DNA from 2 places in the Dechloromonas denitrificans genome. Region 1 is predicted to be linked to the other one. Evidence: predicted binding sites of a transcription regulator. Region 1 holds the regulator's gene; the other holds the start of a gene.
What was found. Region 1 encodes FNR, which switches genes on or off when oxygen is low (the NO sensors DNR and NnrR bind a similar motif). Its sites were predicted from a motif close to TTGANCTAGNTCAA; they were not measured.
Positions count from the first base shown of each region.

Region 2: the regulator FNR is predicted to act here: its motif matches at 5,717-5,730, upstream of KI614_RS14830 (amine dehydrogenase large subunit).

Region 1 covers NZ_CP075187.1:2,328,270-2,340,388, reverse strand. Annotated here, with positions in the region: gene KI614_RS11140 (MBL fold metallo-hydrolase) at 1-1,087, shown strand, start outside; gene KI614_RS11135 (PHA/PHB synthase family protein) at 1,139-2,869, shown strand; gene KI614_RS11130 (chemotaxis protein) at 2,962-3,585, shown strand; gene KI614_RS11125 (MBL fold metallo-hydrolase) at 3,603-4,343, shown strand; gene KI614_RS11120 (hemerythrin domain-containing protein) at 4,425-4,871, shown strand; gene KI614_RS11115 (DUF2249 domain-containing protein) at 4,868-5,092, shown strand; gene KI614_RS11110 (hypothetical protein) at 5,123-6,421, shown strand; gene KI614_RS11105 (SirB2 family protein) at 6,421-6,801, shown strand; gene fnr (fumarate/nitrate reduction transcriptional regulator Fnr) at 6,802-7,548, opposite strand; gene hemN (oxygen-independent coproporphyrinogen III oxidase) at 7,631-9,034, shown strand; gene KI614_RS11090 (sulfite exporter TauE/SafE family protein) at 9,101-9,766, shown strand; gene KI614_RS11085 (universal stress protein) at 9,789-10,214, shown strand; gene KI614_RS11080 (heavy metal translocating P-type ATPase) at 10,211-12,119, shown strand, end outside.
Region 2 covers NZ_CP075187.1:3,143,907-3,156,025, reverse strand. Annotated here, with positions in the region: gene fdnG (formate dehydrogenase-N subunit alpha) at 1-242, opposite strand, end outside; gene KI614_RS14855 (DsrE/DsrF/TusD sulfur relay family protein) at 417-770, opposite strand; gene KI614_RS14850 (PhnE/PtxC family ABC transporter permease) at 813-2,369, opposite strand; gene KI614_RS14845 (phosphonate ABC transporter ATP-binding protein) at 2,360-3,184, opposite strand; gene KI614_RS14840 (putative selenate ABC transporter substrate-binding protein) at 3,181-4,050, opposite strand; gene KI614_RS14835 (helix-turn-helix domain-containing protein) at 4,289-5,266, opposite strand; gene KI614_RS14830 (amine dehydrogenase large subunit) at 5,913-7,058, shown strand; gene KI614_RS14825 (MauE/DoxX family redox-associated membrane protein) at 7,058-7,609, shown strand; gene mauD (methylamine dehydrogenase accessory protein MauD) at 7,623-8,213, shown strand; gene KI614_RS14815 (methylamine dehydrogenase light chain) at 8,241-8,768, shown strand; gene KI614_RS14810 (c-type cytochrome) at 8,774-9,232, shown strand; gene KI614_RS14805 (c-type cytochrome) at 9,236-9,667, shown strand; gene KI614_RS14800 (DUF1329 domain-containing protein) at 9,722-11,092, shown strand; gene KI614_RS14795 (DUF1302 domain-containing protein) at 11,125-12,119, shown strand, end outside.

The DNA of each region.
Region 1 (12,119 bases):
GGCCGAGTGGCAGTTGCGCCACCGGCATCGTCGCGGCATGGGCGAGCGGGGTATTCCTGCGCCGCTCTATTCCGTTGCCCAGGCCTTGTCGGCACTTGAGCAGTTAAAGCCGGTGTCTTACGGTCAAACGTTCAATCCGGTCGAAACAGTTAACGTCGTTTTTCGTGATGCTGGCCACATCCTGGGTTCGGCCCAGCTTGAAATTACGGTTTCCGGTGAAGGTCGACCGCGGAAAATGATTTTTTCCGGCGATCTCGGTATGCCGGGGCGGCCGGTTCTCTGCGATCCTGCTCAACCGACCGAGGCGGATGTGCTGCTGGTCGAATCGACTTACGGCAACCGCATGCATCGTTCGATGATTGAAACGGAAGAGGAAATCGTCGATGCCTTCGAGCGTACACGCGCTGCGCACGGCAACCTGATCATTCCGGCTTTTGCGGTCGGGCGAACCCAGGAGTTGCTGTACATGCTGGCCGATCTGGTTCGACGCAAGCGGATCAGCCCGCTCAAGGTTTATGTCGATTCACCCATGGCCAGCAAGGCGACACATATCACGATGGCGCATCGTGAATTGCTCGATCCTGAAACGCGGGATCTGATCGACTGGCTTGGTTCGCATCCGGACAAAATGCACATTGAGTTCGTCTCCGATGCCGATCACTCCAAGGCGCTGAACGATATTCGCAGTGGTGCCGTGATTGTTTCTGCCAGCGGCATGTGTGAGGCCGGGCGCATCAAGTATCACCTGCGTGAAAATCTGCCACGCAGCGAATGTACGATCCTGATCACCGGATTTCAGGCGGCTGGCACTTTGGGGCGACGCTTGGTCGATGGCGCGCGACTGGTTCATATCTTTGGTCAGCCTGTTCCTGTCCGGGCCCGTATCTATACCGTCGGCGGACTTTCAGCTCATGCCGATCAGGGGGCATTGCTCGGCTGGCTGGGCGGTTTTCGTCATCCACCAGGGCAAACCTTCGTCGTCCATGGCGAGGCTGGTGCCTCGGCCGACCTGGCGCAAGCCATCAAGGATAAACTGGCTTGGTCAAACGTGCAGATGCCTCGTCCTGGCGAGTTCGTGACACTGTAATATGCATTCGGAAAATGAGAAAAGGTGAAGCAAATGGCGGGTAATGGAGCAATGCAACGCGGCGGGATCGATATCAACACACTGAGTCCGGCCGAGTCTGTCAGCAAGGCAATTGGTGCCGCACTTGATCCGTATGGCGTGACGACTTCGCTGCTGTCTGCCCAGATGGCGTGGATGATGCACCCTCAGGAGTTGACCCGTGCGGTCAACGCGCTGTCGAGCGATCTTTTCGCCTTGCAGTCCCATGTCTTGCGTCGCGCCATGGGGATTCCTTCCGAAGATGTGATCCAGCCGAATGCCGATGATGCCCGATTCAGCAAGCCGGTTTGGACTGACTCGGCCAGTTGGGACATTATCAAGGAGTGGTACCTGGCCTTCACTCACCGTTTGCAGGACATGTATTTCGAAACGCCCGGCCTGTCCGACAAGGAGCGTCGTCGGGCGGCGTTCTGGTTGCGCAAGTGGCTGAATATGGTGGCTCCGACCAATTTCTTCTGGCTCAATCCGGAGGCGATGGAGCGGGCTGTCGAAACCAATGGCGAGAGCCTGCGCCAGGGCTGGGAGAATTTCCAGCGGGATGCCAAGGCCAAGAATATCCTGATGGTCGAGCCGGATGCTTTTGTTGTCGGTAAGGACCTGGCAACCACGCCGGGCAAAGTGGTTTTCCGCAATCGCCTGCTTGAAGTCATCCATTACACGCCAACGACCGAGAAAGTCCGGGCGATGCCGATCGTCATTACGACGCCGTGGATCAACAAGTTCTACATCCTTGACCTGACGGCCAAGAAAAGCATGGTCAAGCATCTGACCGACCAGGGTTTTTCAGTCTTCATTACCAGTTGGAAAAATCCGACGCCGGAAATGTCGGATGTTCGTCTTGACGACTATCTGCTTGATGGCGTCAATGAAGCGGTTCGCGTGGCAACCGAGTTCTGCAAGGTGGAGAAAGTTCATCTCGTCGGTTACTGCATTGGCGGTACGCTGGTCAGCACTTACATGGCCTGGGCCAACAAGCGTTTTGCCCCAGGCAAGGTGCCTGTGGCGCACTGGACGCTATTCACCACCCTGACGGATTTCTCGCATCCAGGCGATATCGATGTCTTTATCGACGAAGCCTGCATCAATGCGCTGGAGGAATCGATGGCCAAGAAGGGCTATCTGGATGGTGCCGAAATGGCCAGTTCCTTCCGTCTTTTGCGCTCTAACAGCCTGATCTGGCATTACTGGGTCAAGAGCTATCTGCTTGGCGAGAAGCTGCCGCCATTCGACGTGCTGTTCTGGAACATGGATACGACGCGCATGCCGCAGGCCATGCATGCCTATTACCTGCGTGAAATGTACCTGCACAACAATCTGATCAAGCGCGACAAGCTGAATATCGCCGGAGAGTCGATCGATCTCGACCAGATCGTCCAGCCGCTTTACGCCGTCACGGCAGAAGATGACCATATTGCTCCGTGGAAGCAGTGCTACCGCATCCGCAAGTACATCAATGTCGCGGCGCCGGTCCGTTTCGTATTGTCTACCTCTGGCCATATCCTCGGTATTGTCAATCCGCCGGCCAATCCGCCCAAGCGGGCTTACTGGATTGCCGAGCCTGAGCGTAACGAGCATTGGGAGCACTGGATGGAGCGTGCCGAAAAGAAACCGGGAACCTGGTGGGATGACTGGACCGCATGGCTTGGCGAAAGAACCGGCGAACTGGTTGAAGCCTATCCGGCGGCCAGTCGCAAGTTCCCGTCTCTGGCCGATGCGCCCGGGACTTACGTTCTCGAAAAGTAGGTCCCGCTTTCTGTGAATCGACCGTGGGCTATGCGTCCACGGTACGAATTGGTACATTAGCCGCTGACTGGGGACTTCACGGTAGAACATAAATGACAGATGCCTTGATGGCAGTGAATGCCAAAACATCGCGGGCTGGTGCCGATCTTTTGCGCATCGTCCGGATCAATGAAGAAATCAAGCGGGTTGTCGGTGTTTCCTTCAAGATCAACATCATGGCACTGAATGCCATCTTCCTGGCCAAGCGGGCGGGAACGGCCGCACTTGGCTTCGGCGTCCTGTCAAATGAGCTGCGTGTGTTTTCCCAGGATCTGAGGACCTGCATGGAATCTCTTACCGGCCTGATTCACGGTTGTGTCGATGAGGTTTCGATCGTTCTCAAGGACATTCGTTTTACCCGGTTGTTGCGCCAGACCGATCAACTGACTGCCAATGGTTCCGTGGCGCCTGTCCTGCGCCAGCGGGAAATTGAAAACGATCAGCATGAGCGCCGCCTGAGCAGTTTGCGCAAGCAGTTGAAACGCGCGCTTGAAGATGCCTTCAGAATGGTTGAATTGGGCGGTGTACTGGCTAAATCGGCCAAAATTGAAGCCGCCTACGGGCAAAGTTTTGCCCCGGCGCTGGCTCAGGTTTCCGGTGAGTTTGACGGGATTGTCGAAGAAATTCGCGACTCACTCGAGTCGTTGCGCCGTTCGGCTTTTTTCACCGGACATTGAAATCAAGCGAGGGATCGATGAAAACAACAAAAACCATTTTCCAGGAAGGCAACCACAAATGGATTGCCATTGTCCGTGACCCCAACAAGCCCGGCTACATCATCGATACCAACGAGTATCTGGTGACACATGGCGGGCGCGGCCTGTTGCTTGATCCCGGTGGTGCAGAGGTCTTTCCTGCGGTTTTTTCGGCGTTGTCTACCGAATTCGACCCCTCCTTGCTGAGCGGTATTTTTGCCTCGCATCAGGACCCGGATATTTGTTCATCTCTGGCCTTGTGGCTCGAATTCAATCCCCAGATGCGCTGCTATGTCAGTTGGTTGTGGAGCAGCTTCATTCCGCATTTTGGCGGTACGGCGGAAACGTTTGTTGCAATTCCGGACGAGGGAATCGATATATCCCTCGAAGGGCTTCATCTTCAGGCTGTCCCTGCCCATTTCCTGCACTCGTCGGGAAATTTCCACCTGTATGACAAGATTGCCAAGATTCTCTTTTCCGGCGATGTCGGTGCAGCTTTGCTGCCGCCGTCAGAGGATGCCTTGTTCGTCGAGGATTTTGATAAGCACATCCGCCACGCCGAGGGTTTTCACCGGCGCTGGATGGGCTCGAATGAAGCCAAGCGCCGCTGGTGCGAGCGTGCCGCGAAAATGGAAATCGACATGTTGTGTCCGCAACATGGTGCGATCTACCGTGGCGCGGATGTGCAACGTTTCATCAATTGGTTTGACGAATTGCAGGTCGGTATTGTTGCCGCCTGATTTTTTGTGATTTGACGGCGGTCAAGGTGGCTGCGTAGTGCAGCCCCGAAAATGAAGCCATCCAAACGCCGTGAGTGAATCATGACCAGTATCCGCAGTTTTATGACCGATGATCATCGCCGCTGTGATGACCTGTTCGCCGAAGCCGAGCAAGCTGTAGCCAAAAAGGATTTCAATCTTGCTCAGGCCAGTTTCGGGCATTTTCGTTCTGCTGTGCTGGCGCATTTCGATACCGAAGAAAAAACCCTGTTTCCGACCTTCGAAGCCAAGACCGGAATGACCATGGGGCCGACCCAGGTGATGCGCATGGAACATGCACAGATGCGTTCCCTGCTCGACGAGGCGAATGCCTCTTTGGTAGCCGGCGAGGCCGAGGATTATCTCGGTCAGGCAGAAACCTTGCTGATCATGATGCAGCAGCACAATATGAAAGAAGAAAACATTCTCTACCCGATGTGTGATCAACACTTGTCGGCAGAGTTATCCGCCGTTCTTGAACGGCTTGAAGCAGAACTCTCAGAAGCATGACTCATCCTAAAACTCCTCATGTCGTTGATGCCAGGTTCATGGAGCCACCCGAGCCATTTGTCCAGACCATGGAAATGCTCGATACGCTGAAGGAAGGGGAAAAAATGCTCCTCCTTCTTTACCGCGAACCCCACCCGCTTTATAAGGTGCTGGCCCAGAATGGCCATTCGCACGAAACCGAACTGATGCCGGACGGCACATTCGAAATCCTCATCTGGTGAGGATTGACCGGTTTTTTTTCGGGGCTTTGAATGCAAGCACTGCTGGCCTTTGAAAATGCGCCGCCTTTGATGGCGCCTTTTCGTTTCTTTATCACGGCTCCCTTGTTTGGCGTGCTGGCCGGTCTGTTACTGATCGTAGAAGGACCTTCGCTGTTTTCCTCGCGCTGGATGCCGGGGACCTTGGCCGTAACGCATTTGTTGACCGTCGGCTTCATGCTGCAAGTCATGCTGGGGGCGCTGGTCCAGATTTTTCCTGTCGTGGCGGGGGCCAATCTGTGGCGCCCCTTGCGCCTCTCGGCCATGTTGCATATCGGGCTGACGCTGGGCGCTGGCCTGCTGGCTGGCGGCTTCTATTTCGGAAGCCCGCTGTTGCTCAGCGTTGCGGCCGGAGTGCTTTTGTTGACGGCTCTGCTGATCCTGGGAGCGACAACTCATGCCCTGATTGGTGTCCGCTCCACCAGCCCGACGATTCTTGGCTTGAAGCTTGCGCTGGCCGGGTTGGCCGGCGTGGTCGGACTTGGCGTGCTGATGGCTTGGGGGCTGGCTCATGGCTGGCCTTTGCCGCTGCCCGTGCTGGCGGATTTACATGCAGCCTGGGGGCTTGGGGCTTGGGCCGGAGTCCTGCTGGCAGCGATTGCTTATGTGGTTGTGCCGATGTTCCAGCTGACACCAGGTTATCCCGCACGTCCAGGCTGGCTTTTCCCGTGCTGCATGTTGCTCATCGTCCTGCTTTGGAGCGGTGCCGTATTTTTCGATATGCCGAACATGATCCGCGTTGTCCAGGGGATAACTGCATTGCTCGGACTGGCTTTTGCTGTGCTGACCCTGCGTCTTCAACTGAAGCGTCGGCGGGCGAGGGCTGACGCCACCTACCGGTATTGGCAAATCGGTTTAGCGGCCAGCATTTTTGCACTTTTGATGTTGTTGACCGCAGCAATGTGGCCGGCTGCTTCAGAAATCGATGGTTGGACCCTGTTTTTTGGCATTACATTACTTGCTGGCGGATTTGTCCCATTCATCATCGGGATGCTCTACAAGATTGTTCCATTCCTCGCTTGGCTTCACTTGCAGAACCAAGGGCAAGCCAAGGTGGTTGCGCCAAACATGAACAAGATCCTGTCTGATGTCGACATGCAGCGGCAGATGAAATGCTATGCACTGGCCGTGGTGCTTTTGCTTGGCGCTGTGCTTTTCCCGGAATGGCTGGCACGTCCCGCCGGGGTGGTTTTTGCAGTGGCCAATGGCTGGCTCGGATTTAATTTGAGCCTCGCCATTTCCCGCTATCGCAAGCATTCGGCTGAAATAGCGCTCAAGCTGGCGGCTCGGTGATGAGTTATCTGGCACTCAAGCACCTACACGTTACGTGCGTGCTGCTCAGCGGTCTTGGCTTTTGTCTGCGGGCAATCTGGATGCTTGCCGATTCGCCGTTACTGAAGCATCGCCTGGTCAGGCTGCTTCCCCATTTTGTCGACACGACCTTGCTCGGGAGTGCCGTGCTGCTGGCGATATTGAGTGGGCAATATCCATTGGCCAACAACTGGTTGACCGCGAAACTTCTCGGGCTGCTGGCTTATATCGTCTTTGGAACGTTTGCCCTCAAGCGGGGCAGGACAAAGGCGATTCGCGCCGTATTTCTGGTTTTTGCGCTGCTCGCCTACGCCTACATCATCAGTGTTGCGCTGACGCGTAATCCACTGCCTGGCTTGTAGTCAGTTGGGATGATGATTCATCAGGGCTTTCAGCCCGTTAACATTCAATATCCGGATATGTTTTTGCTGGACGGCGATATGGCCTTCTTCCTGGAACCGGGAGAAGGCCCGCGAAACCGTTTCGAGCTTGAGGCCGAGGTAGCTGCCGATTTCTTCGCGCGTCATGCGCAGATAAAACTCGGCGTGAGAAAAACCGCGTGCCGTGAAGCGCTGCGAGAGATTGAGCAGGAAGGCGGCCAGTCGCTCCTCGGCGCGCATGGTGCCGAGCAGCATCATGACGCCGTGGTCGCGGACGATTTCGCGGCTCATCACCTTGTGAAAATGGTGCTGCAAGGTATGGATTTCACGCGACAGGCTTTCCAGTTGCGAGAACGGAATGGCGCAGATTTCGCTGTCTTCGAGGGCGATCGCGTTGCAGGTGTGGTGTTCGGTGCTGATGCCGTCAAGTCCGAGCAACTCGCCAGCCATCTGGAACCCGGTCACCTGGTCCCGGCCATCTTCAAGCAGCACATCGGTTTTGAAGAAGCCGCTACGGATGGCGTAAATTGCATCGAATGTTTCACCGGCCCGGTAGAGGTGGTCGCCACGCTTGATGCGACGACGGGTCGAAACCAGGTCATCCAGGCGTTCGAGCTCGTTAATGTTGAGTCCGAAGGGCAGGCAGAGTTCGCGCAGATTGCAGTTCGAACACGCTGTCTTGATGACCGAAAGAGAAATTTCCTGTGAAGCTGTTTGTTGGGGCATCATCAACCTGCGTTCGCTTGATCCATGTCAACCATGATTTGGCACCATCCGAACATAATCCGTGCAACTCTTGGTGGTATGTTTAATGAATTTCGCAACTGAAAACCTCGTATTCGATCCTCAGATCATTCGCCGCTTCGACGTCAACGGCCCCCGCTACACTTCGTATCCGACGGCCGATCGTTTCGTCGAAGCTTTCGATTCTGACGCTGCCAAACTGTGGCTCGGCAAGCGCAACATCGGCGGTATCAGCCGTCCGCTGTCATTATACTTCCACATACCGTTCTGTAACACTATCTGCTATTACTGTGCCTGCAACAAGATCATTACCAAGGATCACGGGCGCAGCGCCAAATACCTGAAATACCTTGCCAAGGAGCTTGCCCTGCAGAGCGCCAGCCTGGACGGTCAGGACGGTGAGCATGAAGTGATCCAGCTGCATTGGGGTGGCGGTACGCCGACTTTCCTGTCGCATGACGAAATGCGGCAGTTGATGAGCGAGACCCGCAAGCATTTCAAGTTGCTCGATGGCGGTGAGTACTCGATCGAAGTTGATCCGCGCAAGGTCGACACGGCAACCGTGGCTTTGCTTGGCGAGCTGGGTTTCAACCGGATGAGTGTCGGTGTCCAGGACTTCGACGAACGTGTTCAGATTGCCGTTAATCGCGTCCAGACCGAAGAAGAAACGGCGAATGTGATCAATGCTGCGCGGGCCAACGGTTTCAAATCGGTTTCGGTCGATTTGATCTACGGTTTGCCGCACCAGTCGGTCATGGGTTTCAACCGGACACTGGAACGTGTTCTGGCGATGGATCCGGACCGCCTGTCGATCTACAACTATGCGCACATGCCCAGCCTGTTCAAGCCGCAGCGGCGGATTGCCGAACCGGATTTGCCCTCGGCCGATACCAAGCTGCAAATTCTGGCCCTGGCGATCAAGAAGCTGACTGAAGCCGGTTATGTCTTTATCGGCATGGATCATTTTGCCAAGCCGGATGATGAATTGGCCATTGCTCAGCGGCAGGGGCGCTTGCATCGCAATTTCCAGGGGTATTCAACCTACGCTGACTGCGACATGCTGTCCTTCGGTATTTCGTCGATCAGCAAGGTCGGACCAACCTACAGCCAGAACGTCAAGACGCTCGATGAGTACTACGATCGGCTCGACGAGCAGATGCTGCCGGTGTTCCGCGGTATTGAACTGAATGCAGACGATATTCTGCGTCGTTCGATCATTCAGGCGCTGATGTGTCACTTCGAGTTGTCCATCGAGAGTATCCAAAGCGCTCACCTGATTGATTTCCACAAATATTTCGCAGCCGAGCTGGAAGATATGCGCGAAATGGAGCGTGGCGGTCTGCTCAAGATCGAGCGCGACTGGATTACCGTCCTGCCGCCAGGACGCATGCTGGTTCGTGCCATCTCAATGGTCTTCGACCGTTATCTGCGCGCCGATCGCCAGCGGACGCGCTACTCGAAAGTCATCTGAGCACTGCGTTCAGCAGAGGCGGACAGGTTAAACTGTCCGCCTTGTTTTTTTGGATGTTGCGCAGCCATGCCTGATTCCGGCTACCTTGCCCTTTTCCTTGTCGGACTGCTTGGCGGTACGCATTGTGTCGGCATGTGCGGTGGAATTGTCGGCGCTCTTTCGATGGGGGCTCCCGGTCGTTGGTCCTTGCTGCTTGCCTACAATGCCGGGCGTATTCTGTCTTATTCCGCAGCAGGGGCAATAGCCGGTGCGCTGGGGGCTGCCAGCCTGGGGCTGGAAGGCCAGGTTCCGGTTCGGCTGGGACTTTATTTGCTGGCCAATCTGATGCTGATCGCGCTCGGTCTTTACCTGCTCGGTATTACACGTGCCCTGGCCTTTACGGAGCGAGCCGGGCAATCCTTGTGGCGCTTGATCCAGCCTCTGACCCGACGTTTTTTACCGGCCGGCAATGTGCTGCAGGCCTTTCCCCTGGGCTTGCTCTGGGGCTGGTTGCCCTGCGGGCTTGTCTATAGTGCATTGGCCACCTCATTGGCGGCTGGTTCTGCCGGTCGGGGGGCATTAACCATGCTGGCTTTCGGTTTGGGTACTTTGCCCAACCTTTTGCTGGCTGGCATTGTGCTGGCCCGGCTGAATGAGTTTGTTCGCCGTTCCGTCGTGCGTCTGGTGTCCGGATTGCTGGTCCTGGGATTCGGGGTTTATGGCATGCTGGGTTTGATCCGCTTGCTTCGCTGAATTTTGTTTGGGAATGCCACTGATGAAAATTTTATTGCCCGTTGATGGCTCCGATTGCGCCTTGCGTGCCGTTGATCAATTGATCGCTCATTCCTCGTGGTACCGGGAGATGCCGGAAATCCACCTGCTCAACGTGCATCCGCCGATTCCGATGGGCCGTGTGCAGGCGCATATCGGGAAAGAGACTTTGCATGACTATTACCTTGAAGAAGGGCAGCGAGATTTGCTGTCGGCACAAGAGGCACTCAATCAGGCGGGGCGTTATCACACCAGCCACATTCATGTCGGACAGCCGGCCGAGGTGATTGCCAAGGTTGCCGCCGAGCTTGGCTGTGACCTGATTGTCATGGGGTCGCATGGCCGCAGTGGCATTGCCGGCTTGATCGCCGGCTCGGTCGCCAGCCGTGTGTTGCACCTGGCGCATTGTCCTGTGCTCTTGGTCAAATGAGCGACGATAACGCAGGCAAGGTTGTCGAATTTGCCATTGCAGGCATGACTTGTGCCGCTTGTTCTGCGCGCCTTGAGAAAGTGCTGAATCGCCAGCCGGGCTTGCAGGCCAACGTCAATCTGGCGGCCGAACGTGCCCGCGTGCGTTTTTCCGGGGCGGCAGACGAGGCGCAGGTCATCGCCGCGGTGGCCAAGGCGGGCTTTTCCGCCACTCGGGTTGATAGTCAGACGCGCGAGCGCGAAAAAGCCGAGAAAAACCGTGTTTACCGCAGCGATCTTCGTCGTTTCTGGATTTCGGTTGCGTTGACCTTGCCCTTGCTTGGCCAGATGTTGTTCATGTTTGGCGAGCATGGTCACCAGAATGAACTCCCTCGCTGGCTGCAGTTTGCGCTGGCGACACCGGTTCAGTTCTGGATCGGCTGGCGTTTTTATGATGGCGCCTGGAAAGCGTTGCGTGGCGGCGGTGCCAATATGGATGTGCTGGTTGCCCTGGGGACGACCATGGCCTGGTTGCTGTCCAGTGTCGTGACCCTGCTCGGGTTGGCGCAGCACGTTTATTTCGAAGGCGGTGCGGCAGTCATTACGCTGGTCCTGCTCGGTAAATTACTGGAGGCACGGGCCAAGTCGCGAACATCGGAGGCGATCGAGGCGCTGGTTCGCCTGCAACCGCGCATGGCGCGGGTCGAGCGTGATGGGCAGTGGGTTGAAATGCCGGTTGAAGCATTGATGCCGGGCGATATTTTCATGGTTCGTCCGGGCGAGAGCGTCCCGGTCGATGGCGAGGTGATTGACGGCGAATCCAGCCTGAATGAGTCGATGCTGACTGGGGAAAGCATGCCGGTCGGTAAAAAGGCGGGCGACAAGGTTTTTGCCGCGACAGCGAACGGGCATGGTGCGCTGCATTGTCGGGCAACCGGCGTCGGTGAGCACACTTTGCTTGCCGGCATCATCCGGATGGTGGGCGAGGCTCAGGGCTCCAAGGCTCCGGTACAGCGCCTGGCCGATCAGATTTCTGCCATTTTTGTTCCGGTTGTCTGCGCAATTGCGGCCCTGACCTTGCTTGGCTGGTGGTTGCAGAGCGGCGATTTTTCTGCCGCCTTGATCAATGCCGTGGCTGTGCTGGTGATCGCCTGTCCGTGTGCCCTTGGTCTCGCAACGCCGACGGCAATCATGGTCGGGACGGGGCAGGGGGCTCGGGCCGGAATTCTGGTCAAGAATGTTGAAGCGCTGGAGCGGGCTAAAAAAATCAGGGTTCTGGCGCTCGATAAAACTGGAACGCTGACCTGCGGCCAGCCGCAACTGACCGATATCGTCCCGCGTCGCATGGCGAGTGATGAGGCATTGCGTCTTGCCGCCGCCCTTGAACAGCATTCCGAGCATCCGCTGGCGCGAGCCGTGCTGGCAGCCCTGGGTACGGTCGACCTCGAAAAAGCGCAGGATTTCAAGGCATATCCCGGTCATGGGGTGAGTGGCATCCTGGCTGGCCGGGCGCTTCGCCTCGGCTCGCCCGACTGGCTCGATTGTTCAGCCGATCCCGAGGTGCTGGCTTTGCAGCAAGCGGGCAAGACGGTGATCGTGCTGGCCGATGAGCGGCAAGTGCTGGCTTTGCTGGCGATTGCCGATGCGTTGCGCCCAACCTCCCGCCAGGCGGTGGAAATCCTGCTGGCTCGCGGTATTCGGGTCGTCATGCTGACCGGAGACAATGAGGCAACGGCCGCCGCCATTGCTGCGCAGGCCGGTATCGTCGAGTTTCGTGCCGGTATCCTGCCGGGTGATAAGGCCAGCGCGGTGACCAGCCTGAAAGCGGATGGCTTGCTGGTGGCGATGGTCGGCGATGGTATCAACGATGCGCCGGCGCTGGCGGCTGCCGATGTCAGCTTCGCGATCGGGGCTGGTTCGGATGCGG
Region 2 (12,119 bases), 820 kb from region 1:
TCGCCTTCGATATGAATGATCTTGCCCGGCGCATTCTTGGATTTGTCGCCGGTCGAGTAAATGAGTACGCCGCAGGACACCGAGCAGTACGGACAGTTGTTCCGTGTTTCGGTGGCGCGGGCGAGTTTATAGGTACGTACTTCCGCGAGGGCTGCTGTCGGTGAGAATCCCATCAGTGCGATGGACGACCCTCCCAGCCCGGCGGAGCAGACCCTGAAGAACTGCCGCCTGTTCATGTTCATTGAGTTTCCTCCTCATGCGACCCCATGTCGCAAGGGAAGATCTTTGCAATGAATGTGCCATTTGCCGTAAGTGCTTGAACTATCGGTAATCGCCCGCCTGTTGGTGGTGTGTGATGTGGGACATTTTGTCTGCCGGGCGGCGTGCCAGGACAAAATGTCCCACATCGCTTTTTGCTAGAAGGTAATGACCTTGTCCGCCTGCAGCGTCGCTTCGGCCAGTTCAACCAGCGTGCCGATAGCCGTGCCGGGAATCAGCGGCAACTCACCGAGGCCGCGGGCCAGCGCACAAGTCCGGCACAAACGGATATCGACACTCTGCGCAACCAAGCCTTCAACCATGCCCTGCAAACCGTTGCCGGTGCCGTCGATCTGGTTGGGCAAGCCGAGCACCGTGGCGTCGGACATCAGGAAAACGCGGATCGCCGGCTTGGCATCGTTGCCCGCCAATGCCGTGGCCAGGCGCAGCGCGGACAGGCAACGCTCGCTGCCGTAGGGGGCGGCGTTGATGATGATCAGGATGTTTTGCATGGCTTGCTTTCGTCTATCAGAAAAGCATGATAATAGCCTTGCTCAGCGCATTTTTTGCCGCAACCACGTACTGGCCTGATCGACGGCAATCGACAGTAAAAGCATGGCGATGATCACGGTCGACGCCTGGGCGTGGTGAAAAAGCGAAAGCTCGAAGTAGAGGAGTTGCCCAAGCCCGCCGGCGCCGACGAAGCCGAGGATGGCGGCCATGCGGATGTTCATTTCCCAGCGGTACAGCGTGTAGGCGATCAGTTGGGGCGCAGCGCCGGGCAGGGTGCCGTACAAAAAAGCGAGAAGGCCGGGCGTTCCGGCCAGGCGCAGCGCTGCTCCCGGTGCGGGTGGCGCGTTATCGAGTGCTTCGGCGTAGAGCCGGCCGAGCACGCCGGCGGTGTGCAGGGCCAGGGCCAGCGCGCCGGCAAAAGGACCGAGGCCGACGGCCAGTGCGGTGATCGTTGCCCAGACCAGTTCCGGCACCGAGCGCAGCGTGTTGAGCAGGAAACTGCATGGCGTGCGCCATTTGGGCAGGGCCAGGATCAGGCCGGCGATAGCGGCGAGCAGGGTGCCAACGACTGAAATGGCCAGCGTTTCCCAGATGCCTTTCGCTACTTTGCTCAACCAGTCGGTGGATAAGTCAGGCGGGAAGAAGCCGGCGATGAATTCGCCGATGCTGTGGGCGGCTTCCGCGGTCAACAGCGCTTTCAGGCCGATTTCCAGATAATTGAAACTGGCGACGATGCCAATGCCCAAGGCCACGCCAAGCAGGCTGCTGCGCCAGCCGAAGGGAGAGGCGCGATGGGCCGGCGGCGTGTCGAGCGCCCGGCGTAGCCAACCGGACAGGCCATCGGCCGAAAAAACGAGGAGCATGAAGGCGAGCAGGATGCTCGCTGCTTCGCCGCCGTTGAGCATTTTCATCGCCTGGTCCATCAGCTGGCCGAGGCCTCCGGCTCCGACGAAGCCCATGACGACCGAGGCTCGGATGGCGCATTCCCAGCGATAAACGGTGTACGAAGCGAGTTCCTTCGAGGCCTGTGGAATCAGGCCGTACAGAATGGCCAAGGGGCGGCTGGCACCGCTGCGCCGCAGGGCCAGGGCCGGGGCGGCATCGACTGATTCGAGAATCTCGGCGTAAACCTTGGCCAGCATACCGCCGTAGGTCAGGCCGAGGGCCAGCACGCCGGCCGCCGGACCAAGGCCGAAGACGCGCACGAAAACCAGCGCCCAGACCAGTTCCGGAATGCCGCGCAGGATGGTCAGCAGGCTGCGCGTGAGCGGGTTGAGCGTTGCGCGCTCGCGTCCGGCTGCGGTGGCCAGATAGCCCATCGGCACGGCGATCAGAAAGGCCAGCGCCATGCCGGCGGTGGCGATCGCCAAGGTTTCGAGTGTTGCCTTGGCCAGATAGCCGATGAATTCGGCACCGCTTTCCGGCGGCAGGAAGCCGGCCAGAAAATGGCCGATGACCTTGAGGTTGCCGGCATCGAACAGCAGGCCGGGTTTGACCTCGGCGGCCCGGAACAGCGGCCAGAGGATAGCCAGGGTAGCCAGCCCGCCGATCAGGCGCGGGCGTGCGGCCGGGTCACGGTCGGCGGGATTCAGCAGCATGCGGCGCGGGTGGCTGCATCGTTGGCTGCCTGCAACAGGAAATTCGGTTCGTGTGCCTGCACCGGGAGTTCTCCGCCTTCACTGGCGTACAACTCGTGGAGCAGCGGAATGCTGACTTCATCGGCCGGCAAGTCAAAGGCGATGCGTCCGGCCCGGACGCCGACAATCCGCGAAAAATTGCCGAGTGCCAGATCGACGGCGTGCAAGCTGGCGACCAAGGTGGCATTGCGCGCTTCGGCTTCGGCGATCAGCAGGCGGATGGTGGCCAGCGCCAGTGTCGGGTCGAGCGCTGAAACCGGCTCGTCGGCAAGGATCAGTTCAGGCTGCTGATAGAGCACGCGGGCGATGCCGACGCGCTGCAACTGCCCGCCGGAAAGTTGGTCGCAACGGGCGAACAGCTTGTCGGCCAGATCGACCTGGCCCAAGGCGGCGCGGGCACCGGGAATATCCTGCGGGTAGAGCAGCGAGGCGAGCGACTTCCAGGCCGGCCACTGCCCCAGCTTGCCGGCCAGAACCGCCGTGATGACCCGTTGCCGGCCGGGAATCGGTGGTGCTTGATGGACGGTGCCAAGGCGCGAGCGCAGGGCTTTGATTCCTGCGGTCGACGCTGACTCAAGGCCGAAATCGAGAACCTTTGCCGTCCCCGCTGTTGGCGCCAGCGCCGTGCCGAGCACCGAGAGCAGCGAAGTTTTGCCGGCGCCGGAAGGGCCGATCAGGGCGATATGCTCGCCCTGGCCGGCATTCAGCGTGATGCCGGAGAGTGCCGTAAAGCCATTGGCGTGGGTCAGCCCCACGCCGTTCAGGCAAAAACTCACTTCAGCAAGCCAGCGGCGTGCGCCGCCTTCTCGATGCCGTCGTAGTTCTCCTTCTTGGTCGGGATGAACTTGGCGGCACGTTGCAGGGCGAGGATTTCCTTGTGTTCCGGGTTGGCCGGGTCGAGCTTGAGGAAGGCGTCGGTCAGTTTCTTGACGACGACTGGGTCGAGGTCGCCGCGTACCGTCCAGTTGTAGTCGAAATAGGGCGGCGTGGTGGCGAAGACGCGGACCTTGTCGGTGTCGACCTTCTTGGCCTCGACCAGCTTGTCCCACACCGAGGCGTTGAGCACGCCGGCTTCGGCCTTGCCGGCGGCAACGAAGGCGACGGTGGCGTCATGCGCGCCGGAGAAGGCGACGTTCTTGAAATCCTTTTCCGGATTGAGGCCGGCCTGCTGGATGAAGAAGCGCGGCATCAAGCTGCCCGAGGTCGACGATGGCGCGCCGAAGGCGAAGGTCTTGCCCTTGAGGTCGGCCAAGCCCTTGATCGCCGGATCGGCGGTGATGAATTTGGAGGTGAACTTGGCATCTTCCTCGCGCTGGGCGATGGGAATGGCCGTGCCGTTGGTGCGGATCTTGGCCTGCACGAACGTGAAGCCGCCGAGCCAGGCGAGGTCGATCTTTTTGGTGGCCAGCGATTCGACCACCGCGGCGTAATCGGAAACCGGCGTAAACACGACCTTCATGCCGGTTTGCGCTTCAAGGTATTTGCCGAGCGGGGCGAATTTGCGTTGCAGTTCGGTCGGTGCTTCGTCGGGAATGGCCGAAACGCGCAGGACGGCATCGTTGGCAAACGCCGGCAGGGCGGCAATGGCGGCGCAAGTAAACGCGCCCTTGAGCGCCAGGCGGCGCAGGGTGGAAAACGTCATTGATAACTCCGATTTTTACAGCAACCACCACCGAGCGGATGTCACGGCAGCTTACAAAGCGCCGAAGCGCCACCTTTCAAATGCGGTACTCAGACCGCGTGCGGCATTTTAACCGCGAAGGTGCATTGCAAAATCAATGCCAGTACTTTGATGCCTGATTAGGGGTGGTTTTTTGTCTGCTTGCCGGCTTGCGGCTGCGACATTTTGTCCGGCAGGGCCAGAATGTCCGGCCGGCGCTTCAGTTGCGCCAGTGGCGAGCCGTATCCGACGGCAGTTCGCCGAACAGGGCACGATACTCGGCGGCGAAGCGCGGTAAATGCCAGAAGCCCCATTTGCCGGCGATGTCACGAATCTGGGTGTGCGACGGCATGGGCTGGCGCAGTTCGCGGCGCACGCCGTTGAGGCGCAGCGAACGCAGGTAGTGCACCGGGTTGGTGTCTAGCACTTCCTGAAAGCAGTAGTTGAGCATGCGCCGGCTGATGTTCAGCTTCTGGCACAGGTCGGCGACGGTGATCGGTTCTGATGTGTTTGACAGCGCGTAATCGGTCGCTTCCTTGACAACGTGGCAGCGTCCCTTGAACGAGCGGGTTGGCAAGGGGGCGTGGCTGGAGGCGTGCAGGACTTCGGCCAGGTGTCCGATCACGGCGGAGCTCATGGCACGCTGTACCTGCGGGTAGCGGAGCAGGGCGGGTTCAAAACTGGCCGGATCGAAAATCGACAGCAGGCAACTGCGCAATTCGTTGATCAATTGGGGTTCGGCCACCATGACGGTCGGTGCTTTGGGGAACACGTGGCGCAACTGGTCCTGCGCCTCGGGATGCATGGCGTCCAGCAGGGTCGTTTCTGGAATGGCCAGTGCCACGACATCGAAATGTTCCGGTGAGGTCAGCGAAAATTCCTGGTCGCTGTGGAATGTGAGCATTGAATCGTGGGTCAGGACCTGGCGGGCAAACAGGCCGGTACCTTTCATGCTGACCGGGATGCCGACGACGAAACAGCCATTCCACGAGCTGCCGCTTTGCGAGACCGAACGATTGGTCGTTTCGCGAAATATCTGCAGCCCCTTGAAACGCAGGTCGACAACCTTGCCTTCGAAGTTGCCGGGCGATAACTGATCGTAGACCTGGTCCCAGTCTTTCAGCGCTTCGGCGTGCTCATCCGAGTCGCGTGTAATGCGATTTTGAAACGAGTATTGGGTGGCGGCGCTGTGGGGCATACAAAGACACTTTCAGTCATCGGGCTGTTCAGTACGATCAACTGGCAGATCGAACACTATGCCCTTAAGGATAGTAGAGAAATTTCGTTTAGTGGAATCAATCTTGAATAGTGACAATCTGATTTTTCCGATTCCGGATATTCAGGATTTGCTGTTGATCGATTTGGCGCCTGGTTTACAGGCCGGATTGGTGCGTTGAGAAATGCAAGTGCACCAGATTTGGCAGTTGAAAATCACCTTTCATTTTAAATTTATATTTAAAAATCATTAGGTTAGTGGTGTTCGTGTTTGATGGTTGGCGGTTCTGCCGCGGATTGCCCAGTATTTTCAGCACAAGCTGTGCCAATTGCCCTGGCAGCGATTGACTCAGTGTTTTAGTCGGTTATTTGCCAGGTACCTGGATGGCCTGATCCGAGTGTCGCTTCAGGTCATTTTTTGGTCGGCCCGGCTTTGTCTCAGGTCAAGAATTTGATCTTTGAAGTGACGACTTTTCCGATTCCGGATACTGCATAGCCAGTTTCCGGGATTTCGGTTCCGATTTCGGATACCGCCTTCCTTCTCCCCGAGACAACAATTTGAGCCATCCGCCAGAGCATCAATTTGCTCCGGTTCCGGTCCAGATTCGATAACAAAAAGGAGGTCGCTGGTGATACCCAAGAGAGCAGTTCTACTTTCCCTGCTGGCAGCGCTGGGGGCTGCGCTACCCGCGCATGCCGAGTTGCCGGTCGATGAGATCACGGTCGGCAAACTGGCGCCGGCCCATCCCTACCGCCTGTACTACACCGATGTCGCATTACCGCATCTGGCCGATGGCAAGCTGACGGTGATCGACGGGCGCACCCTGAAGGTCGAGGGCATGGTGTCTACCGGCATGTTTGCCCAGACCACCTTGTCGCCGGACCGCAGTGAGCTCTATGCGGTGACGACGTACTACAGCAAGTTGAATCGTGGCGAACGGATCGAGGAAATCCTCGTGTATGACGCCAAGACCCTGGCGCTCAAGGAAGAAATTCCTTACTCCGCGCGTCATGCCCAGGCATTGCCTTATCGCGGCACCTTGCGGACCTCGGCCGATGGGCGCTTCATCATCGTCCAGAACGCCACGCCGGCGACTTCGGTCAGTATCGTCAATCGCCAGACCGGCAAGCAGGTCAGCGAAATCCAGACGCCGGGCTGCTACATCGTCTATCCGGCGCAGACCGCCAACCGTTTCTCGACCTTGTGCGGCGACGGCACGATGCTGACCATTTCGCTGGATAACGACGGCAATCCGGTCGGTAAGAAGAAGAGCGTCAAGTTCTTCGATCCGGATGAGGATGCGCTGTTCGTTTCGGCTGCGCAGGAAGGCGACAACTACCATTTTGTCTCCTACAAGGGCAATGCGGTGACCGTCAATGTCGGTGGCGAAGCCGCGGTTCCGGGGACATTCTGGAAACTGGGCAACGACGCCGATGTGAAAAAAGGCTGGCGTCCCGGCGGTTACCAGCCGGTCGCCCTGCACCAGGCCAGCGGCACGCTGTATGTCGGCATGCACCCCAAGGGCTTTGAAGGCAGCCACAAGGAAGGGGCGCGTGAAATCTGGGTCTACGACCTGGCCTCCAAGACGCGTGTCAGCCGTACCAAAACCACCCCGGCAACCGGGCTGGCGGTCAGTCAGGGCGATGCGCCGCGCGTCTTTGCCTTCGATAGCGCCAAAGCCGGTGTTGCCGCTTTCGACGGCGGTCGCAAGTTGAAGCCGGTCGGTGCTGCCGTTGGTTTTGGCGACACCCCGACGCAACTGGAAGTGCAGTGATGGAAACCATTCTCTCCCTGTTTTCCGATCCGGTGGTGACACGGGCGCTCGGGGCGACCTTGTCGGTGGTCCTGCTGGTCGGCGCCTGGCACAAGTTGAAAGACCCGCTGGTGTTTTCGGCAGCAGTCGACAACTACCGTCTGGTGCCCGAACGCCTCTCGCCGTTGGTGGCCGGTGTGCTGCCCATCGTCGAGCTAGCCGCCGGCGGCTTGCTACTCTTCCCGGAAATGGCCTTCATCGGTGGTCTGCTCGCCTTGCTGTTGCTGGCAACGGTGACCTCGGCAGTGGCCATCAATGTCCTGCGCGGCCATACCAAGATCGACTGCGGTTGCGGCGGCTTGTCCGGCCAGCCGCTGTCCTGGGCACTGGTCGTGCGCAACGGCCTGCTGATGGGCATGGTCGCCCTGGCCATGCAGGAAGGCGTTGCCCGCACGCTGGTCTGGGCCGATTACCTGACGGTCGGTGGTGCCGTACTCGCTCTGGTCGGTATTTATGTCTCGGCCAATCAACTGATGACCAACGCCCCGCTGGCGCTGGCTGTTCGCAAATAGAAAAGGAAATGCCATGAACGAAGCAATGCTTGTTTCCAATGTTTTTCTCTGGGCCGTGGTCCTTGGTCTGGTTGTCGTCGTGCTCGCCCTGGCTCGCCAGATCGGCATTCTCTACGAGCGTGTCGCGCCGATGGGGGCGCTGATGATGGATCAGGGGCCGAAAGTCGGCGAAGTCGCTCCGGCCTTCACGCTGGATTCGATTGGTGGCGGCAAGCTGAGCGTCGGAGGCCATACCGGCCGCAGCCAGTTGCTCTTCTTCCTCTCGCCAACCTGCCCGGTGTGCAAGAAATTGTTGCCGGTTCTCAAGTCGATCCAGAACGTCGAAAAGGGCTGGCTCGATGTGGCGCTGGCCAGTGACGGCGACCTGCCGGAACACGCCGAGTTCTACCGCAAGGCCGACCTGAAGAGCTTCCCCTATGCCTTGTCGACCGACCTGGGCATGACCTACCGCATTTCCAAGCTGCCCTACGCCGTACTGATCGGCGAAGACGGTCGCATTCGCGGCAAGGGCCTGGTCAATTCCCGCGAGCAGCTGGAAAGCCTCTTTACCGCCAAGGAAGCCGGGGTGGCTTCGATCCAGGAATTCATCGATCAGCGCGCCTGATCGATACCGAACACAAGGAGAACAAACGTGAAATGGCTAGATGATTTCTTCGAGCGCAAGACCCGCCGTGTCGCCCAGTCGGCTTCCCGCCGCAGCGCGCTGGTCAAGGTCGGCAAGCTCTTCGTCGGTACCGCATTCATTCTGCCGGTGCTGCCTTTCGACCGCATGATGCCGACGGCGCATGCCGGCGAAAACAAAAAGGCGGTTGAGGACGACACCAGCTGCGACTACTGGCGCTACTGCGCCCTGGACGGCTTCCTTTGTACCTGCTGCGGCGGGACGATTTCGAGCTGCCCGCCGGGCACCGAGATTTCCAAGGTGACCTGGGTCGGTACCTGCCGCAATCCGGGTGATGGCAAGGATTACCTGATCAGTTACAACGATTGCTGCGGTGTCACGATGTGCGGCCGTTGCGCCTGCAACCGCAATGAGCGTGAGCGTCCGGGTTATCGCCTCGGGGTCCATAACGACATCAATTGGTGCATGGCCAACGGCAGCAATGCCTACCATTGCACGGTCGCCGCCATCGTTGGCGTCGGCGAGCAACGAGGCTGATCCCGATGCGCCAACTGCTCTCCGCCGCCCTCCTGGTTCTTGCTGCGGCTCCCCTGTCGGCTCAGGACAAGGCAGGGGCCGGGCTCTACGCTACGCACTGCGTCGCCTGCCATCAGGTGGAAGCAGTTGGTGCCCCCGGGGTCGCTCCGCCGCTGGCCGGCAATATCGGTCGCCATGCGAGCACCGCCGAGGGCCGGGCCTATCTGGCCCGCGTTCCACTGACCGGCATGGTCGGGGCGATCAATGTCGGCGGTGTGCGCTACACCGGCAACATGCCGTCTTTCGCCAAGTTGTCGGATGGTGAAATTGCCAGCGTCCTGACTCATGTCCTCGGTAGTTACGAGGCGGTCGGCGATCTCGGCTGGTTGACGCCGGAGTTTGTCGCCGCTGTTCGCCAGGCCGGTGGGACACCGAACGAAACTCACAAACTGCGCAGCCGTTTGCCGGCTGCGAGCGGAGGTTGAGGCATGCGAAAAACCATCTTGTTGCTGGCGCTGGGTCTGTTTGTCGGCCCGTTGTCGGCGAATGACGCAGGTTCGCCGCGCATGAATTTCATGTTGCATTGCTCTGGCTGCCACGGCCAGGACGCCACCGGCAGCCCGGGGGCGGGAGTGCCGAGCATGCGTGGGGCGCTCGGCCATTTTCTCAAGGTGGAAGGTGGTCGGCAGTTTCTGATCCAGGTACCGGGGACGGCCCAGTCGGCACTCAACGACGGCCAGACGGCCGAGTTGATGAACTGGATTCTCAAGACCTTCAGCAAGAACGAAATGCCGGCTGCTACGCCGCCTTATACCCAGCGGGAAGTGGCGCAGTTGCGGGCGAATCCATTGGCTGATGTCGCGGCCGAGCGGGAGGCAATCATCAAACGTTTGCAGGCGCAGGGCATTGCCATCGACTGAGTTCGGTCGGCGGCTTCGGGGTGATTCATGTATTTCGAGAGAAGGGAATCAAAAATGAACAAGACCAACAGAGTAAAACCGCTGTTCACGCTGCTTGTCGGCGTGTTCGGCATCGCGGTGACGGCCTGTGCTGCGGTCAACGAGCAGGAAGCGGCACAATTGGGCAAGGAACTGACGCCGGTCGGGGCTGAACGGGCCGGCAACAAGGATGGCACGATCCCGAAATGGGAGGGCGGCTTGCCCAAGGGCAAGCACAAGCTGGGCGATGCGCGGGTCGATCCGTTTGCGGCGGAAAAGCCGCTGTATTCGATTGATGCGAGTAACGTCGATAAATACAAGGACAAGCTCTCGGCCGGCCAGATCGAACTAATCAAGACACGCAAGGGCTACCGGATGGATATCTATCCGACGCATCGCAGCTGCGGCTACCCGGAGTCGGTCTACGGTCAAACCCGGATCAACGCGACCACGGCCAAGCTGACTGGCGACGGCAAGGACAATCTGGCACAGGCCGTCGGCGGCGGCTTTCCGTTCGCTATTCCGAAAAATGGCGCCGAGGCGGTATGGAATCATCGTCTGCGCTGGCAGGGCGAAGGTCGCTTCGAGTATTACCAGACCAACTTCATTAATCCGGATGGCAGCTTTTACGGCCTGGCCCAGGATCAGGTCGTGATGACGCCGTTTGCGTCGGCCAAGGCCAAGTCGATCGAGGATGTCGGCGGTTTCCAGATGAAGCTGCTCAATCTGGCGACGGCGCCGGCCTCGCGGACTGGCGAGATCATTCTGGCGCATTACTTCCTCAGCAAGTCGAATGATGCCTGGATGTATTTTCCGGGACAGCGTCGTGTCCGTCGCCTGCCGGCTTTTGAGTACGACAACCCGATCCCCGGTTACGAAAACCTCGAAACGGCCGATCAATACCCGATGTTCGCCGGGGCGCTCGACCGCTACGACTGGAAACTGGTCGGCAAGCAGGAAATGTATGTGCCGTACAACAGCTTCAAATTTGTCGCCAAACGCAAGTTGTCCGAGGTCTTTGAAGGCATGTATCCGAAGCGTGACCTGATGCGCTACGAACTGCACCGCGTCTGGAAGGTGGAAGCAACGGTCAAGCAGGGCATGCGCCACATGTTTGCCAAACGCACCTTCTATATCGACGAAGACACCTGGATGCTGCTCGCCGCCGACCAGTACGACGCTCAGGGCAAGCTCTGGCGCGTGATGGAAGGTTCGCTCTATCCGGCGGTTGAACTCGGTGCCTGTGTCAGCCAGGAATTCATGTCCTGGGATCTGACGGTGAATCGCTACATGGCCGAGAACGCGACCCAGGAAAGCAAGCCGACCGACTGGCTGGCCGGGCAGGAAGGTCGTATCGATGCCAAGCGTTTCGAATCCGACGAGTTGCGCCGGGCCGGTGACCGCTGATCGCGGTCAACCATAAAAAAGAGGGGAATTCCATGCACAGCACAGCAATCCTGCGCCGTACCCCGGTCGCCCTGGCGCTTGCCGCCATCGGCCTGGGGCTGGCCAATCCGGCCTTCGCGTTCAAGTTCGATCTCGACAACGGGATGAGCGGCACCTTCGATTCGACCATTTCGGTCGGCGTTCAGCGACGCATGCAGTCGCCGGACAAAACCATTATCGGTCGTGACTCCGGGGGGAGCGCGCCGACTTCCGGCGAACTTGGGCAACGGGTGAACGGCAATGCCGCCAGCTCGAACGGCGATTTCAATTACACCAACATCGATGACGGCAACCTGAACTACAAGAAAGGCGACATCGTTTCGGCCGTCCTCAAGGGCACGCATGAACTTTCGCTCGGCGAGCGGGGCAACTGGGCGGCGCTCGGCCGGATGACCTGGTCGTCCGATTTCGCGGCGATCCATACCGACCGCACGCCGCTTGACGACGATGCCAAGAAAGCCCTGCGGCAGAGCGTTTCGCTGCTCGATCTGTGGGTCTCGAAAGACTTTAACTGGGCCGGCAACTCGGCCAAGTTGAAGGTCGGCAATCAGGTGATCAACTGGGGCGAGGATATTTTCATCTTTGGCGGGATCAACTCGATCCATGCTTTCGATATCCGCAAGGCCCACATCCCCGGAACCCAGGTCAAGGAAATCCTCATTCCGGCCCCGATGATCTCGCTCAACACCGCCGTCTTGCCGGGGGTGTCGATGGAAGGCTATTACCAGTTTGCCTGGAACAGCTTCAAACTCGACCCGGCCGGCAGCTACTGGTCGACCGCCGACTTCCTCGGCAAGGGCGGCCGGCGCGGTGCCTTCATTCCCTCCAGTCTCGGCGTCGGCGGTACCGGCGACTACGATCCGACACGTGGCCGGACGCTGGATTCGATCAATCAGGCCGGTGGCGGCGCCGGGGTGATCCCGACCGAACGCCAGAAGCCGAGTGGCGGCCAGTATGGCGTCAATATGCGCTACAAGCCGTCCGGGAG